Regions from separate parts of the Bradyrhizobium sp. UFLA05-109 genome, predicted to be linked through region 3. Evidence: predicted binding sites of a transcription regulator. Region 3 holds the regulator's gene; each other region holds the start of a gene.

Region 1 (4,174 bases), on a different contig from region 3:
GATATGCAGGCCGAGGCGCCCGGCCGCTTCATCGAGCGCGTAGATCGAAAGCGCGTTGTTTTCCTTGGCGACGACGATACTCGGCTCGTCTTTACCCAGCGCGACGTTGCTCACCGAAAGCACCCGCTTGATGCGATCGATGGGCAGGCGCGGCAGCCACAGGCTGAGGATACGCCGACGATTCACTGAACAGGCACTCATCACATTTCCATTCCATGATCCACCGGCCGACCGGGCCATGACGATTGCGAACGAGCTCGGCATCGAAGCAAGGCGCGCCCCAGGCGCTCCACGCAGGTCCAGGCGGCGAATGCGCCGCCCGCAACATCCATCTGGTTTCCGCGGTCGACGGCAGAGGGTTTGCCGCCATCCGCAGCAGCAGCCCGGTCACGCCGGAAGCCTGGGCTGCAAGCGTCAGCTTGCGGCTTGCCACGAGATCGAACTGTTTCGTCTCGCCCCAGAGCTCGAGCACGACGGCGCCCAGCGCGTCGCAGGCAAGCGCATCGGCTGACGTCCGCAACGCGCTCTCGACATCGGCAGCGCGCACCATCACCACACGGCGCGGATCGAGACCGAACTCGGCAAGCCCGCTCATCGACAGCGCACCAGCCTCGACCTCCGAAAAATCCTGCTGCACCCACAGTAGCGGCCGGCGCGCGGTCACGCGGCCGGCGAGACCAGTGACAAAGCCCGTCGCGGCCGTGCCCTGGCGTCCCTCGCAAAACACTTCGTGGATCGCGGCGCGTGCCAGCCCACCCTGCAAAGCCTGATCCGCCTGGGGGTGGCCAAGCGCCACGCGATCGCGATGATGCGCAACCTCCGACGTCTCGATGCGCTCGATCTGGCCGCGCAAGACCGCAAGCGCGCTTCTACGTGCGCCGCTCATTGCTCGCCGCTCCTTCTCGTGATGGTCGCCAGGATCGTCAGAAAGACAAACGATCGGCTGGCTCATTTGTTCATGATATGTTCTAATATAAAGCTAACAGCGCCGTCGGAGTCAATCGAATTGGCGCGCCCGCGGATTCATGAGCGGAATCAAGAGGATTCAAGTGCCATGTACCTCACCACCCTCGATCATGAGACTGATTTCGACGGCTGGCGCAAAGCCGCACGTGCGCTGGCACTCCACCATGTGCCGCCGGCGGACGTTGCATGGGCCGTGCAAGGCCGAACGACAGACCAGATGCCGCCCGGCCTGTCCGAGGCGCCGAGCCTTCCACCGATCGAAATCGACAGCACCTTCAGCGTGCCGGCCAATTTCATCGAGCTTGCGCGCGTCGCGATCCTCAATCGCGACGGCGAACGCTTTGCGCTGCTCTATCGTTTGCTGTGGCGATTGAAGGCCGATCACGACGTATTGGCAATGATGACCGATCCCGATGTGGCGCTCGCCATGGCGATGGCAAATAGCGTGCATCGCGACGTGCAGCGGATGCGCGATGTCATCCGTTTCCGCGAGATCGGACGCGAGCAGAAGGCGCACTATGCCGCCTGGTTCGTGCCGGAGCATCACATCGTCGAATTCGCCGCATCTTTCTTCGCGCGCCGTTATGCCGACATGCCCTGGTCGATCCTCACACCCGACATCTGCGCTCATTGGGACGGCCACGTCATCTCGTTCACGCCGGGGATCAGCAAGACGGAGATGCCTGCACCAAACCGATTGGAGGAAACCTGGCGCCGCCACTTCCACCTGGACCGGCCTATCGCACCGGAAGCGCCCAAACAGCGCGGCAGGAACCTCCCGGAAGCCTCGATACTTGAACCGCTGCTCACCGATGCCGAACGCTGGACCGGCGGACGGATCACCCCGCGCCCGGAGGCAGCCATGCCACGCAAACCCGCAGGCGATGATCTGGAAACGCTGCACGAGGAAGCCGCCCATTGCCGCGCCTGCCCTCTCTACAAGGATGCAACCCAGACCGTATTCGGTGAAGGCCCGAAATCTGCAACCATCATGCTGGTCGGCGAGCAGCCCGGCGACAAGGAAGACATCGCTGGTCATCCCTTCGTGGGACCAGCCGGGCAGATGCTCGACCGCGCGCTGGAAGAGGCCGGCGTCGACCGCAGGAAGGTGTATGTCACAAACGCCGTGAAACACTTCAAATTCGTGCCGCGCGGAAAAATCCGCCTGCACCAGAAGCCGAACACACCGGAGATCCGCGCCTGCCGGCAATGGTACGAGCGGGAGCTGGCGGCCCTCCGGCCCAGCCTCGTCGTGGCGATGGGGGCGACCGCCGCGCAATGCGTGTTCGGCAAGATCACCCCGATCGGCAAGAACCGTGGCCGACTGATCGATCTGCCGGACGGTTGCAAGGCGCTGGTGACCGTGCATCCGTCCTATCTGCTGCGGCTGCCGGACCCCAAGGCAAAAGAGCTGGAATATCAGCGCTTTGTGGATGATCTGAAGATCGCAGCCGGATTCCGGGAAAAATCAGCACGGGCAGCGTGATATAAGACACGCTGCGCCGCAGCAGATACCGGTGGAGAACTGCCGCCATTTCAACTGCCTGTCATATGCCGCGCGCAAAATCAGAGCACAGGGACAGGAGAGTTTTTTATGAGTGATCTTGCTTTACCCGGCTCTATCGAGCCTGCGTTGCGGAAGGGGCCCGACCTCGACCGCGGTTTTCATCCGATGACCGGCATTATCTACATGGGGATCATCGCGGCCGCGCTGCTCTTCGTCGCCTACAGCATCTGGGTCGACGTCGATGCGACCGGCACGCAGGTCAAGAGCATTGCGCCCTTCCTCATGCTCTTCGTCGCGCTGCTGATCGCGCTCGGCTTCGAGTTCGTGAACGGCTTTCACGACACCGCCAATGCGGTCGCAACCGTCATCTACACCCGCTCGCTGCCCGCACACATCGCCGTGGTGTGGTCCGGCATGTTCAACCTGTTCGGCGTCCTGCTCTCGAGCGGAGCAGTCGCGTTCGGCATCGTCTCGCTGCTGCCGGTGGAATTGATCCTCCAGGTCGGCTCCAGCGCCGGCTTTGCCATGGTGTTCGCGCTTCTGATCGCAGCGATCATCTGGAACGTCGGCACCTGGTATTTCGGCCTGCCGGCGTCGAGCTCCCACACGCTGATCGGCTCGATCATGGGCGTCGGCATCATGAACGCGGTCCTGCATGGCCGCAGCGGCACCTCGGGCGTCGACTGGACCCAGGCCACCAATATCGGCAAGGCTCTGCTGCTGTCGCCGCTGTTTGGCTTCGTACTCGCCGCCGGCCTGCTGTTCATCCTGCGCTCCGTGCTGCTGCGCGCCACGCCCGCTTTGTTCGGCGAGCCGAAGGGCGATCAGCCGCCGCCGTGGTGGATCCGCGGCATCCTGATCCTCACCTGCACGCTGGTGAGCTTCTTCCATGGCTCCAATGACGGCCAGAAGGGCATGGGCCTCATCATGCTGATCCTGATCGGCACCGTGCCGACGGCCTATGCGCTCAACCGCGCGCTGCCGGCGAGCCAGATCGAGGCGTTCGTCGCGAACTCGGAGGCCGCGAGCAAGGTGATCGAGGCCAAGGCCGCCGGTTACAACGTGATCGGCAACCCGCGTCCCGCAGTGACCAACTACGTCGCTCAACACGAGGTCAACGGCGGCACGTTCCCGTCGCTCGCCGTGCTGGTGCGCGACATCGCAAAGCAGGTCACCACCTACGGGTCGCTGGCGAAGGTGCCGGCGGAAGTCGTCGGCAACACCCGCAACGACATGTACCTCGTCTCGGAAGCGATCCGCTTCCTGATGAAGGACAAGGAGGCCGAGCTCAGCGCCAACGACGTTGCCGTGCTCACCGCCTACAAGGGCTCGCTCGACAGCGCCACGAAGTTCATCCCCGGCTGGGTGAAGATCGCGGTCGCCATCGCGCTCGGGCTCGGTACCATGGTCGGCTGGAAGCGCATCGTCGTCACGGTCGGCGAGAAGATCGGCAAGACGCACCTTACCTACGCGCAAGGTGCCTGCGCCGAGATCACCGCCGCGGCCACCATTGCCGCCGCCGACGTCTACGGCCTGCCGGTTTCGACCACCCACGTGCTGTCGTCAGGCATCGCCGGCACCATGGCGGCGAACGGCTCCGGCCTGCAATGGGCGACGATCCGCAACATCGCGATGGCCTGGGTGCTGACCCTGCCCGCCGCGATGATCATCTCCGGCGTGCTCTACTACGTGTTCTCGCAC
Region 2 (4,174 bases), on a different contig from region 3:
GCCTCGCGCGCGCCCGATCTTGCCAACGGTGAGGAGCTGTTCAACGCCGGCGGCTGCTCGGCCTGCCATGCGGTGCCGGGCCAGCCCGACCGCCTGCGGCTCGGCGGCGGGCTTGCGATCGGCTCGCCGTTCGGCACCTTCTACGCGCCCAACATCTCGCAGGATTCGGCCGACGGCATCGGACGCTGGAGCGAGGCCGATTTCGTCAATGCGGTGATGAAAGGCGTTTCGCCTGATGGCGCGCATTACTTCCCGGCATTTCCCTATACGTCCTACGCGCATGCGAAGGTGGACGATGTCCGCGATCTCTTCGCCTTTCTGAAGACGCTGCCCGCCGTGCCGGGCAAGGTGCGCGATCACGATCTGCCGTTTCCCTTCAACATCCGCCGCAATGTCGGCGTCTGGAAATGGCTGTTCATGGACAGCAAGCCGTTCGTCGCGGTTGCTCAGCGCTCGCCGAAATGGAATCGCGGCGCCTATCTCGTGAACAGTTTTGGCCACTGCGCCGAATGCCATAGCCCGCGCAATCTGCTCGGCGGCCTCATGACGTCGCAACGCTTTGCCGGTGGCCCCAGTCCGGACGGTGAGGGCTGGGTGCCGAACATCACGCAAAAGGGCATCGGCGACTGGAGCGAGAAGGACATCGCCGACTTCCTCGAGACCGGCGACATGCCCGAGGGCGACAGCGCCTCCGGCGCGATGCGGCCGGTGATCAAGAATCTCGCGCGGCTCACGCCCGAGGACCGCACCGCGATGGCCGAATATCTGAAATCGCTGCCGCCGGTCGAGGGACCCAAGCCGCCGCCGAAGCGGAAGCAGGACAGTTAGCGGCCGCCAAACGCCTTGAAGGTGATGATGGTGAGGGTGTCCTGGATGCCCGGCAGGATCTGCACCTTCTCGTTGATGAAGTGGCCGATGTCGGTGTCCTTGTCGACATAGAACTTCACCAGGAGGTCATAGTGGCCCGCCGTGGAATAGATCTCGGAGGCGATCTCGGCTTCGGCGAGCGCGTTGGCGACCGTGTAGGACTGGCCGAGCTTGCATTTGATCTGGACGAAGAAAGGAACCATCGCGGTTGCTCCGAAGGCATGATTTGGCGGCTAATAGGCCAAAATCGGCCGGCTTTAGCAAGCGAACTTGCTACCCCCGGGTATGCGCGTTAGGACAGACCATGCCCCCGATCCATCCGAAAGCCGCGCCATGACGACGCCCATAGCGCTCACCATCGCGGGCTCCGATTCGAGCGGCGGCGCCGGCATCCAGGCCGACCTGAAGACGTTTGCGGCGCTCGGCGTCTATGGCGCCTCCGCGATCACGGCTCTGACCGCGCAAAACACCAAAGGCGTGACCGGCATTCATGCGGTGCCCGCCGCGTTCGTGACCGCGCAGATCGATGCGGTGTTCTCCGATCTCGATGTCGGCGCGGTCAAGATCGGCATGGTGGCGCAGGCGGCCAGCATCGATGCAATCGCCTCCAGCCTCGCGCGATGGTCGCCACGGCATGTCGTGCTCGATCCCGTGATGGTCGCAACCTCCGGCGACCGGCTGCTGGCGGCAGAAGCCGTCGAGGCGTTGCGCACAAAACTCATGCCGCTCGCATCGGTGATCACGCCGAACCTGCCCGAGGCTGCCGCACTGCTGGACGAGCAGGTCGCGGAGAGCGAGGCCGAGATCGAGAGCCAGGGGCGTCGCCTGCTCGCGCTTGGTTGTCGCGCGGTGCTGATCAAGGGCGGGCACGGGCAGGGCGCCGAGAGCATCGACTATCTCGTCAGCGCGGACGGCGTGATTGCGCTCGCCGCGCCGCGGGTTGCGACCCCAAACACCCATGGCACCGGCTGCTCACTATCCTCGGCGGTTGCGGCGGGCCTCGCCCGGGGCGAGCCACTCGAGCAGGCCGTGCGCAACGCCAAGGCCTGGATCAGCGCGGCGATTACGGCTGCCGATCGCTTCAGCGTCGGTCACGGCCATGGGCCGATCCATCATTTCCACAAGTTCTATTGACCTCGGCCGCGATGGCGACGGCAGTGCGCGGCGGCCGCTGGCGTTAACCAATAAACCTATGGGTTCCCGGAGTTTTGCGGAGGCCTCTGCCGCGCCATGTCGCCTGATTGTCGCATGCGGCTGATATCCGCGAAGGGGGCGAGGCAAGGTTTGATTCGTATCTGAGGGTGCCTCACAGGTTCAATCGGTCATCCCCCTGTCACGGGATATTGTTACAGGCTGGCGCATGGGAAGTTACGATGTGAGTGACGAGAGCCCGGAGCGGCGCTTTCGCACGTTGTTCATCTCCGACGTTCATCTCGGGGCCCGCGGCTCGCAAGCCGACCTTCTGCTGGACTTCCTGCGCTACCACGATGCCGACACGATTTATCTCGTTGGCGACATCGTCGATGGCTGGGCGCTGAAATCGAGCTGGCACTGGCCGCAATCGCATAACGACCTGGTGCAAAAGCTGCTGCGCAAGGCGCGCAAGGGCGCCAAGGTCATCTACGTGCCCGGCAATCACGACGAATTCCTGCGCAACTATTACGGCACGCATTTCGGCGGCATCGACGTCGTCGAGAACACCGTGCACACCGGCGTCGACGGCAAGCGCTACCTCGTCATCCACGGCGACATCTTCGACCTCGTGGTGCAGAACGCGCGCTGGCTCGCTCATCTCGGCGACAAGGCCTACGACTTCGCGATCCAGATGAATCGCTTCGTCAACTTCTTCCGCCGCATGTTCGGCGTGCCCTATTGGTCGCTGTCGCAATGGGCCAAGCAGAAGGTCAAGAACGCGGTCAACTATATCGGCGCGTTCGAGCAGGCGCTGTCCGCCGAAGCCCGGCGCCACGACGCCGACGGCGTGATCTGCGGCCACATCCACTATGCCGTGATCCGCGACGAGAACGGCATCCGCTACATGAATTGTGGCGACTGGGTCGAGAGCTGCACCGCGCTCGTCGAGCACGATGACGGCCATTTCGAGATCATCACCTGGGCGGATCAGTTGCAGAAGCCTGCGGCCGTTCCACAGGTCGCGGCAAGAGCCGCATGATGCGCATCCTGGTCGCGACCGACGCCTGGCACCCGCAAGTCAACGGTGTGGTTCGGACGCTGACCAAGCTCGCTGACGCTGCGAGGGCGCTGGACGTCGAGTTCTCCTTCCTCACCCCGCAATCGTTCCGTACCTTCGCGATGCCGAGCTATCGCGACGTGCGCCTGGCGATGCCGCGGCCGGCGAGGATCGCGAAGCTGATCGAGGAGGCGCGTCCCGACAGCATCCATATCGCGACCGAGGGGCCGATTGGCGTCATGGTCCGCCGCTATTGCCGGCAGCACAAGCTGCCGTTCACGACGAGCTTCCACACCCGCTTCCCCGAATATGTCCGCGCCAGGGTGCCGGTTCCGGGCTCGCTGATCTGGCGGGCGCTGCGCCGTTTTCACGCGCCCAGCCGCGCCGTGATGGCCGCTACCCCGGCGCTGGCGCGCGAGCTCAGCGAGCGCGGTTTCGACAATGTCGTGCTGTGGCCGCGCGGTGTCGACAACAAGCTGTTCTATCCCCGCGCCATCGATCTCTGCTTCCCCGCGCCGGTGTTCCTCTGCGTCGGCCGGGTCGCGGTGGAGAAGAATCTCCAGGCGTTCCTCGACCTCGAGCTGCCCGGCACCAAGGTGATCGTCGGCGACGGTCCGGCGCGCGCCGGCCTGGAGCAGGCCTATCCCCAGGCAATCTTCTTGGGGGAAAAGCACGGCGAGGCGCTGGCCGAAATCTATGCCGCGGCCGACGTGTTCGTGTTTCCGAGCCGGACCGACACGTTTGGCCTCGTGCTCCTCGAAGCGCTGGCGAGCGGCCTGCCGGTGGCAGCCTTCCCGGTGAAGGGTCCGCGGGACGTGATTGGCGATGCGCCGGTCGGGGTGCTGGACGAGGATCTGCGCAGCGCCTGCCTCGCGGCGCTCGACATTTCGAGGCAGGACTGCGTCGAATTCGCCGCCAACCATACCTGGGAGGCATCGGCGCGCGCCTTCGTCGACAGCATCCGGGCCGTCGGCGCCGTGCTGCCGCACGCCCAAGAGCCGGATCAGCCGCGTTTCGTCGCCTAAAGCGCGATGAGATTGGAACGAATGGTCATCGCGCTTTAGGTTATTGTTTGAGCATGATCTCCGCGCAAACGCGTTCCGCGTTTGTCGCGAG
Region 3 (4,174 bases):
GCCCGGAAAACGAAACGTGCCGCCTTTTAAGGGCGGCACGTGACACCATTTTATGCTTGGAAAAACCGCTGTCAATGCCGCCAGAAGGCCGTGCGAGGCGCGCGGCCCGTAGTCTTGCGGTGGCGATTTTGAGAGTTTTTTAAGACGGAACATGTGGACGCGGAGCCGCAGACTCTTGCGCGGGAGTCACGCCATATTGTAGCGTTTCTCCTGTCAGATACGACATCTCGTGCAGCAGTTCTGATCCTCTAAGTCCTCATGTACCGGCGTAACGTTCAGGTGCGTTTTTCGCGCCCGGCGAGCCTTAAGGGATTCTGACGGCACGGGTTTTTCGAGGCTTAGACATCGCCACGTGGCCCCAAGGATTGGCTGGCGCGCGGCGAGGGGAAGGGTGCAATGACGGTTTTGACCTGGTCCGACGATCGCGTCGAGCAATTGAAAAAGCTCTGGGAAGCCGGGCTTTCGGCCAGCCAGATCGCTGCCGAACTCGGGAATGTGACGCGCAACGCCGTAATCGGCAAGGTGCACCGGCTGGGCCTGTCCGGTCGCGCCAAGACCCCGTCCTCGGCGGCTCCCCGGCCGCGCAAGGCACGCCCCGCGCAGCACATGATGCGGGTGAGCCGGCCGATCTCGCGCGGCAACACCGCCCTCGCCCAAGCCTTCGAGGTCGAGGTGGAGCCCGATCCCATCACCTATGACAATGTCGTACCGATGAGCCAGCGCCTGTCGCTGCTCGAGCTCAACGAAGCGACCTGCCACTGGCCGGTCGGCGATCCCTCGAGCCCGGATTTCTTCTTCTGCGGCGGCAAGTCGCTCTCGGGCCTGCCCTATTGCGCGCAGCACTCGCGCGTCGCCTACCAGCCGGCGGCGGATCGTCGGCGCGCACCGGCTAAGCCGGGAACACGCTGAGTTCAGCCACAAACGACAACGTCCCGGCGCAGGGCCGGGACGCCTGATCGAGAAACGTCAGCGCGCCATTTGGCGCGCTTTTTTTTACGTTTGCTCAGCCTTCGCGAAACGATCATCCAGCGCGTAGCCGGCGCCGCGGACCGTGCGGATCGGATCCTGCTCGCGGCCGAGATTGAGCAGCTTGCGCAGACGGCCGATATGGACGTCGACGGTGCGCTCATCGATATAGATGTCACGGCCCCAGACGCTGTCGAGCAGCTGCTCGCGCGAGAACACCCGGCCGGGATGCTCCAGGAAGAACTCCAGGAGGCGATATTCGGTCGGGCCGAGGTCGATCGGCCTGCCCGAGCGGGCGACGCGGCGCTTCTCGCGGTCGAGCTCGATGTCGCCATAGGCGAGTATGGTCGCAAGCCGCTCGGGGCTTGCACGCCGCAGGAGGCCCTTCACGCGTGCGAGCAACTCGGGCACCGAGAACGGCTTGACGATGTAGTCGTCGGCGCCGGTCGCAAGCCCGCGCACCCGCTCGCTCTCCTCACCGCGCGCCGTGAGCATGATGATCGGCAGCTGCTTGGTCTCGGGCCTGGCGCGAAGCCTGCGACACAGCTCGATGCCGGACAGGCCCGGCAGCATCCAGTCGAGCACGATCAGGTCGGGGATGTGCTCTTTGAGACGGGTGTCGGCGTCGTCGCCGCGCATCACCGTCTCGACATCGTAGCCGTCGCCTTCGAGGTTATAGCGCAATAGCTCGGTCAGCGCTTCCTCGTCCTCAACAACCAGAATGCGTGCGCCCATGGCGTCGTCGCTCCTTAAGTGTTCGGCACGGTCGTGGCGAAGGTGGTCATGTCGCCCTTCGGACGCTTGTCCGCGATGGCCTGACCTTCGATCATATAGAAGACGGTCTCGGCGATGTTGGTCGCATGGTCGCCGATCCGCTCGATATTCTTGGCGCAGAACATCAAATGGATGCAGAACGAAATGTTGCGCGGATCCTCCATCATGTAGGTCAGGAGCTCGCGGAACAGCGAAGTGCAGATCGCGTCGACCTCCTCGTCGCCCTTCCACACCATCATCGCCGCTGGCAGATCATGCGCGGCATAGGCGTCCAGCACCGACTTGACCTGCTGCTGCACGAGGTCGGTCATGTGCTCCAGGCCGCGGAACAGCTTTAGCGGATGGAAATCGGTCTCGAGCGCGGCGACGCGCTTGCCCATGTTCTTGGCGAGGTCGCCGATGCGCTCCAGATCGGTCGCAACGCGCATGGCGCCGACGATCTCGCGCAGGTCGACAGCCATCGGCTGGCGGCGCGCGATCGTGAGCACGGCGCGCTCCTCGATCTTCTTCTGGAGCGCGTCGATCTCGGCGTCGGTTGCTACCACGCGCTGGCCGAGCGCGACGTCACGGCGGATCAGCGCATCGACGGAATCGACGATCATGCGCTCGGCAAGGCCACCCATCTCCGCAACGAGCCGCGTAAGCTCCTGGAGGTCGGTGTCGAAGGCCTTTGCGGTATGTTCAGAAGCCATTTCCTGTCTCCTCAGCCGAAGCGGCCGGTGATGTAGTCCTGGGTACGCCGGTCGCTGGGCGACGTGAAGATCTTGCTGGTCTCGTCGAACTCGATGAGCTCGCCGAGATACATGAAGGCGGTCTTGTCGGAGACGCGCGCCGCCTGCTGCATGTTGTGGGTGACGATCGCGATCGTGTAGTTCTCGGCGAGCTCCTGGATCAGCTCCTCGACCTTGGCGGTCGAGATCGGATCGAGCGCCGAGCAGGGCTCGTCGAACAGGATCACCTCGGGGCGCACCGCCACGGTGCGGGCGATGCAGAGACGCTGCTGCTGGCCACCGGAGAGCGACAGGCCGGAGGCGTTGAGCTTGTCCTTGACTTCGTTCCACAGCGCACCACCGCGCAGCGCCTTCTCGACCCGGTCGTCCATCTCGGACTTGGAGATCTTCTCATAGAGGCGGATGCCGAAGGCGATGTTCTCATAGATCGTCATCGGGAACGGCGTCGGCTTCTGGAACACCATGCCGACCCGGGCACGCAGCAGGTTGAGGTCGAGCTTGGGGTCGAGGATGTTGGTCTGGTCCAGCATCAGCTGACCGGTGGCGCGCTGCCCCGGATAGAGATCGTACATCCGGTTGAAGATGCGCAGCAGGGTCGACTTGCCGCAGCCGGACGGGCCGATGAACGCCGTGACGCGGTTGGTGCCGAGCGTCATGTTGATGTTCTTCAGCGCGTGGTGTTCGCCGTAATAAAAGTTGAGGTTGCGCACCGTCACCTTGGCCGGAGCCTCAGGCAGCGTCGGCGAGGCCTGACGCCCGGTGGAACCTACGGAAACGGACAGATCGCTCATTTTGCAGTCCTCTCGGCGCCAAGAATGCGCGCGCCAATGTTCAGGGCAAGCACGGTCAGGGTGATCAGAAGCGCCCCGCTCCAGGCCAGTTGCTTCCAATAGGCGTAGGGGCTCTGAACGAAGTTGTTGATGGTGACCGGCAGGTTCGCCATCGTCTTGTTCAGGCTCAGGCTGAAGAACTGGTTCGACAGCGCGGTGAACAGTAGCGGCGCGGTCTCGCCGGCGACGCGGGCGGTCGCGAGCAGCACGCCGGTGATGAGGCCGGAGCGCGCCGCGCGGTAGGCGATCCGCTTGATCACCAGCGAGCGTGGCAGACCGAGGGCGGAAGCCGCCTCACGCAACGCGTTCGGCACCAGCAACAGCATGTCCTCGGTGGTGCGCAGCACGACCGGGATCACGATGACGGCGAGCGCCAGCGCGCCGGCGATCGCGGAGAAGCCACGCATCGGCACCACCACCGCGCCATAGATGAACAGGCCGATGATGATCGAGGGCGCCGACAAGAGGATGTCGTTGATGAAGCGGATCACCGAGGTCAGCTTGTCGTTGCGGCCGTATTCGGCGAGATAGGTGCCGGCGAACATGCCGAGCGGTGCGCCGATGCCGACGCCGATCACGGTCATGATGATCGAACCGATGATGGCGTTGCGCAGGCCGCCTTCGGTCGAGCCCGGGGGCGGAGTGTCCGCGACGAAGATCTGAAGGTTCAGACCGGTGATGCCGTTGTAGAGCAGCGTGATCAGGATCAGCGCGAGCCAGGTGACGCCAAAGGCGGCGGCACCGATGCAGAGACCGCGGACGACGATGTCCTTGCGGCGGCGACGTGCGTAAATCGGGTTCATGTTACTTCCCCGCCTTCTTTTCGAGACGCAGCAGCATCAGCCGCGCGCCTGCGAGCACGAAGAACGTCAG

Evidence for each region. Region 3 encodes PhoB, which activates phosphate uptake and scavenging genes when phosphate is short. Its sites were predicted from a motif close to TGTCATNNANCTGTCAT; they were not measured.
Region 1: a site for PhoB is predicted at 2,501-2,517, ahead of Q3C01_RS22810 (inorganic phosphate transporter). Genes of this name have one in related genera too.
Region 2: a site for PhoB is predicted at 2,188-2,204, ahead of Q3C01_RS20420 (UDP-2,3-diacylglucosamine diphosphatase). Genes of this name have one in related genera too.

The regions. Positions count from the first base shown of each region.
Region 1 covers NZ_JBBIAR010000031.1:25,406-29,579, forward strand. Annotated here, with positions in the region: gene Q3C01_RS22795 (Y-family DNA polymerase) at 1-201, opposite strand, end outside; gene Q3C01_RS22800 (ImuA family protein) at 92-886, opposite strand; gene Q3C01_RS22805 (UdgX family uracil-DNA binding protein) at 1,055-2,452, shown strand; gene Q3C01_RS22810 (inorganic phosphate transporter) at 2,561-4,174, shown strand, end outside.
Region 2 covers NZ_JBBIAR010000026.1:100,693-104,866, reverse strand. Annotated here, with positions in the region: gene Q3C01_RS20435 (c-type cytochrome) at 1-828, shown strand, start outside; gene Q3C01_RS20430 (Lrp/AsnC ligand binding domain-containing protein) at 825-1,070, opposite strand; gene thiD (bifunctional hydroxymethylpyrimidine kinase/phosphomethylpyrimidine kinase) at 1,201-2,001, shown strand; gene Q3C01_RS20420 (UDP-2,3-diacylglucosamine diphosphatase) at 2,228-3,040, shown strand; gene Q3C01_RS20415 (glycosyltransferase family 4 protein) at 3,040-4,083, shown strand.
Region 3 covers NZ_JBBIAR010000042.1:66,323-70,496, reverse strand. Annotated here, with positions in the region: gene Q3C01_RS27860 (GcrA family cell cycle regulator) at 397-909, shown strand; gene phoB (phosphate regulon transcriptional regulator PhoB) at 994-1,701, opposite strand; gene phoU (phosphate signaling complex protein PhoU) at 1,716-2,432, opposite strand; gene pstB (phosphate ABC transporter ATP-binding protein PstB) at 2,444-3,262, opposite strand; gene pstA (phosphate ABC transporter permease PstA) at 3,259-4,104, opposite strand; gene pstC (phosphate ABC transporter permease subunit PstC) at 4,106-4,174, opposite strand, start outside.